DNA from 2 places in the Mycobacterium sp. IDUB_9 genome. Region 1 is predicted to be linked to the other one. Evidence: predicted binding sites of a transcription regulator. Region 1 holds the regulator's gene; the other holds the start of a gene.
What was found. The regulator LexA, encoded in region 1, represses DNA repair genes until DNA is damaged. The targets are predictions, from matches to a motif close to CGAACANNTGTTCG.

Region 1 (2,460 bases):
CGACGACGAGCGGTACGACGAGGCCCGCTACGGCTCGCGTGGGTATGACCACGACGAGTACCGCGATGATCGCGGCTCCGATGCGGCGAACGTTCATGGGCCGAGCGCCGCCTATGGCGGCGAGGCCGCGACGGCGCGGTTCGCCGGGCCGGGCGCGGAACCGGCAGGGGCGGCGTCTCCGTACGACGGGCCAACCGATATCGCCATCCCGGTCAGTCAATGGGCCGCCCCGAACGGAGCGGCGGGTGTTTACGGGGCACCTGGCGAGGACGAGGAACCACCGGAGGATTCCTCGCAGCTGGCCGGCCCGGAACAGGGATTCGACGACTACGACGACGATGACGACTTCGAAAACGACTATGAAGAGTCCGATTTCGAGGACGACGACTTCGACGACGAGGACCTCGATACGCCCATCGACGCCGACTTCGAGGAAGTTGCCGAGGGCGACGACGACGACATCGAAGCGGAGCTCGAAGAGGAGGAACTGGCGGACACCGGGTCACTGAGCGGTCCGGCCGGCGGAGTGCACGGGGCGCAGGGATTCTCGGCGCTGAGCGGCCTGGCAGTGCCCAGCGATCAGGACAACGTCGACACCGCACCGACCCGCGTCATCACCGAGGCCGAGGCCTACAGCAATGAGGCTTACAGCGGTGAGGCCTACAGCAGTGAGACCCACGGCGGTGACGCTCACAGCGGGCGCCACGCCGCCATCGAACTCGACGAGATACCCAGTGCCACCGCCATTCATCTACCGCTGGAGGACCCGCACCGCGCACCGGAGGGGTATCCGATCAAAGCGGACACCCAGTCGGGCCGGTACTGGGCACCAGACAGCAGTGAGTATGACGACGCAGTGGCGGAGATTTGGTTCGCCAGTGAGGAATTCGCCCGCACGAACGGCTTCGTGCGCACGGACTGAGCGGCAGGACCCGGCAACCATCTGGTGCAGCCGGGTCCGCCTCCGGTCGGTCAGATCTTGCGGATCACGGTGACTACTTTGCCGAGCACCGCGGCGTCATTGCCCGGGATCGGGTCGTATGCCGGGTTGTGCGGCATCAGCCAGACCTGACCGCGGGTCCGCTTGAACGTCTTGACGGTGGCTTCGCCGTCGATCATGGCTGCCACGATGTCTCCGTTGTCGGCCACGCTCTGCTGGCGTACCACCACCCAGTCGCCGTCACAGATGGCGGCATCGACCATCGAGTCGCCCACGACCTTGAGCAGGAACAGCGACCCCTCGCCGACCAGTTCGCGGGGCAGCGGGAAGACGTCCTCGACAGCCTGCTCGGCCAGGATCGGGCCGCCTGCGGCGATACGCCCGAGCACCGGCACGAACGTCGGTTCGGGTAGCGCGTCGGAGCCGGCCACGTCGGTCGACACCAGCGCCGCGGCCGCCGGATCGTCGGCGCCGCGTACGTCGACCGCGCGCGGGCGGTTGGGATCCCGGCGCAGGTAACCCTTGCGTTCCAGGGTGCGCAACTGATGGGCGACCGACGAGGTCGAGGTCAAACCGACCGCATCGCCGATCTCGCGGATGCTCGGCGGGTAGCCGCGACTGTTCACCGACGCGCGGATCACGTCGAGAATGGTGCGTTGCCGGTCGGTGAGCCCCTCGGCCCGGCGTGGACCCGCGCCATCCGATCCGGCCGGGCTGTCGGTCTTGCCGTCCCTGCTGCGGTCGTCGCTCATGGGGCCGAATGTAGTCGTTGATCCGACATTAATCAAACATGTGTTCGACGCGTGTTGCGGCGTGTCTGCTGGTGGGGCGGGCTGGGGGGCGGTTGCCGGCCGTGCGTCGGGTTGGCGGGCCGAACTTGTCGGTGCCCTGTTCTATCGTTTGGCAACAGTTCGATCACATGTTCTATCCATCGAACACTTGAGCGAGTATGTTCGAACACAAGAGCGAAACCGTCCCACCGAAAGGCAGTCAGATGGCGATCATCGATATCCCCGCCGATAGTCGTTCCCGCGCTGTTCGGGCCGTGCCGCAGTCCCCATCGCAGCGCGTCCGGGCCAGAGGCGGTGCCGGCACCAGGGGCAGCGCCACCTTCGGTACCGGTACGGCACGGCCGGTGCGCCGGGTGCAGCGGCCGGCCCCCGACCGACCCGCCGCCGGGACGGTCCGCTACCGCGGAACCGGAGTGCTCATGTCGCGGGCATCGCATCGCAGCCGGCCCATCACGCCGCTCACTACGGTGTTGCTGGCCCTGGTCGCCGCGGGTATCACGGTGTGGCTCGGCCTGGTGGCCCAATTCGGTGGGGTGATGGGGGCCGAGACCCCGACCCCGACCGAGCTCGCGGTGGTCCAGGTGAAATCGGGGGAGACGCTGCAACAGGTGGCGCGTCGGGTCGCCCCGGACGCCCCGGTAGCCCGGGTCGTCGAGCAGATCCGTGACCTCAACCAACTCGAATCCGTGGCGGTCGACTCCGGGCAGACATTGCTCGCGCCGGTTGGCT
Region 2 (2,460 bases), on a different contig from region 1:
GTCGGTCAACCCGGCGTTCTTCCGGGGCGAGACACTCCGGCACGACACACCGTCGCTCGTGGAGTAGGCCCGCTACCCGGACGACGCAGCGCTAGCCGGCAGAACCGCCGATGCCGGAATTGCCGGTGTTGTGCGCCAACTGGAACGGATCCAGCAGATCCCATACCGTTGCGACGGCCTGGACCTTGAGATCGGCGCCTTGGTCTTCGATGTTGAGCAGGTCGACGGCAATGTCGTAGCCGTAGTACACCGCCGATCCCGGCGGGGTGGTCTTGATCAGCTCGTTGATGATCGTCTGCCGTGCATCGCGGGCCGCGGCGTCATCGCCGAGGGCGGGCGTCAGACTCGGCAGGATCTTGCTGATCGGAATCACGGCGTTCACCCACGGCACGATCTGACTGCCCCGGTAGATCTGCTCGGTGGCTTCCCGGATGAACGGGTCGAGTTCGTCGGGAAGGGCGGTGTTCATCAACGCGTCCCGGAGATTCATGATCGGCTCGGGGATGTCCGTGGGCTCCGGATCGTCGGCCCGGAACGGGTTGGGATTCCATGCCTGGACATCGTCTGAGGTGTCGGCCTGGGTCTGTACGGCGCCGGCCTTCGGGGTGACGAGCGCCCTGCTCACCGGTTGCACGACGGTCTCGGTGTCCGACTGGTCGGCCTCCACGGGCGCCGGCTTGGGAGCCGCCGCCTGCTTGGGGGAGAACAGGTCCTTGAGCTTGGCGACCTGCCCGGCCTCGAACTCCTCGGCGCTGGGCTTCGGTTTGGGCGTGACGGCCACCGGCTTGGCGGGCGTGGCGTCCTGAACGGTCTTGGTGACGCGTGCGGTCGCCTTCTCGATCTTGTCGGCCTGCTTGTCGATGCTGTCCTTGACGCTGTCTTTGACCTGCGACAGCGGCTTGGTCCGTTTGACGCCACCGGCCTTGCTCTGACCGCCCTTGGGTCCGGCGTTGACGTGCTGCGATGCGCTGCTGTTGGTCGACTCTTTGGACGCACCGTCCGTCGAATCAGCGTGAGCAGTGCCCTGGCCGGCCACGGCGAGCGCCGCCCCGACTCCGGCCGCCACCGCGACACCACCGACGTAGCCGATGTACCTGGTTGATGCTGACGTTGACGCCGATGCCATTGCCCGTCCTCTCACAGCCGATCCCCAGCCCAGAGGAATCGTAGGGGGCGGCAGCGTGATTGGCATCACGAGGTGAAGATTCGAACAGGCGTTCGATATACTGGTGCGGTGGGTTGGCATAACGGGCCGCCGAGCTGGTCGGAGATGGAGCGGGTGCTCTCTGGTAACCCCCGGCCCGCCGCGGATGGCAAGCCCCGCCGTTCCGGCCTGCCGTTGGAGTCCGAGGGTGACGGTGGGGACGGCCCGGCCTGGTCGCGTAAGCGCGGCAGCTATCAGCCGCCGGAGCTCGACCGGCCGCGAACGTCGGTCCGTTATGCCGAGCTGCACGCACACTCGGCGTACAGCTTCCTCGACGGTGCGAGCACGCCGGAGGAACTGGTCGAGGAGGCGGCCCGGCTGAACCTTCGGGCGATCGCGCTGACCGATCACGACGGGCTCTACGGTGTGGTTCGCTTCGCCGAGGCGGCCAGGGAGTTGGACGTGGCCACGGTGTTCGGTGCCGAGTTGTCGTTGGGCAACGTCCCCCGCACCGAGGATCCTGATCCGCCCGGCCCGCATCTGCTGGTGCTGGCCCGTGGGCCGGAGGGGTACCGGCGGTTGTCCCGCGAGATCGCCAAGGCCCACCTGGCCGGTGGCGAGAAGGGTAAGCCCCGCTACGACTTCGACGGGCTCACCGAGGCTGCCGGTGGGCACTGGCACATCCTCACTGGCTGTCGTAAAGGTCATGTCCGCCAGGCGCTTTCCCATGGCGGCCCAGAGGCTGCCGCCGCTGCACTGGCCGATCTGGTGGATCGCTTCGGGGCTGACCGGGTCAGCATCGAACTCACCCATCACGGCCATCCGTGTGACGATGAGCGCAATGCCGTCCTGGCCGGGCTGGCCCAGCGATTCGGAACAGCGGTGGTGGCCTCCACCGGTGCACACTTCGCGACGCCCGACCGGGGCCGGCTGGCCATGGCGATGGCGGCGATCCGGGCCCGTAACTCGATGGACACCGCGGCGGGGTGGCTGGCCCCGCTCGGCGGGTCGCATCTGCGCTCGGGGGAGGAGATGGCCCGGCGGTTCGGTACCGAGATCGTGACGGCCGCAGCAAATCTCGGTGAGCAGTGTGCCTTCGGTCTGGCGCTCATCGCCCCGCAGCTGCCCCCGTTCGACGTTCCTGCCGGGCACACCGAGGACAGTTGGCTGCGACATCTGGTCATGGCAGGTGCTGCCGAGCGGTACGGGCCCGTCGGCAACGCAGAAAAGGCCTACGCGCAGATCGAACACGAGCTGCGCATCATCGAGCAGTTGAAGTTCCCCGGCTATTTCCTTGTGGTGCACGACATCACCAG

Region 2: ACZY08_RS11055 (error-prone DNA polymerase) is a predicted target of LexA. The motif match lies at 1,208-1,221, and genes of this name have one in related genera.

Annotation. Positions count from the first base shown of each region.
Region 1 is NZ_JBVAXU010000003.1:479,325-481,784, reverse strand. It holds gene ACZY08_RS16705 (LGFP repeat-containing protein) at 1-922, shown strand, start outside; gene lexA (transcriptional repressor LexA) at 973-1,692, opposite strand; gene ACZY08_RS16695 (LysM peptidoglycan-binding domain-containing protein) at 1,935-2,460, shown strand, end outside.
Region 2 is NZ_JBVAXU010000002.1:514,993-517,452, forward strand. It holds gene ACZY08_RS11045 (APC family permease) at 1-67, shown strand, start outside; gene ACZY08_RS11050 (hypothetical protein) at 92-1,126, opposite strand; gene ACZY08_RS11055 (error-prone DNA polymerase) at 1,235-2,460, shown strand, end outside.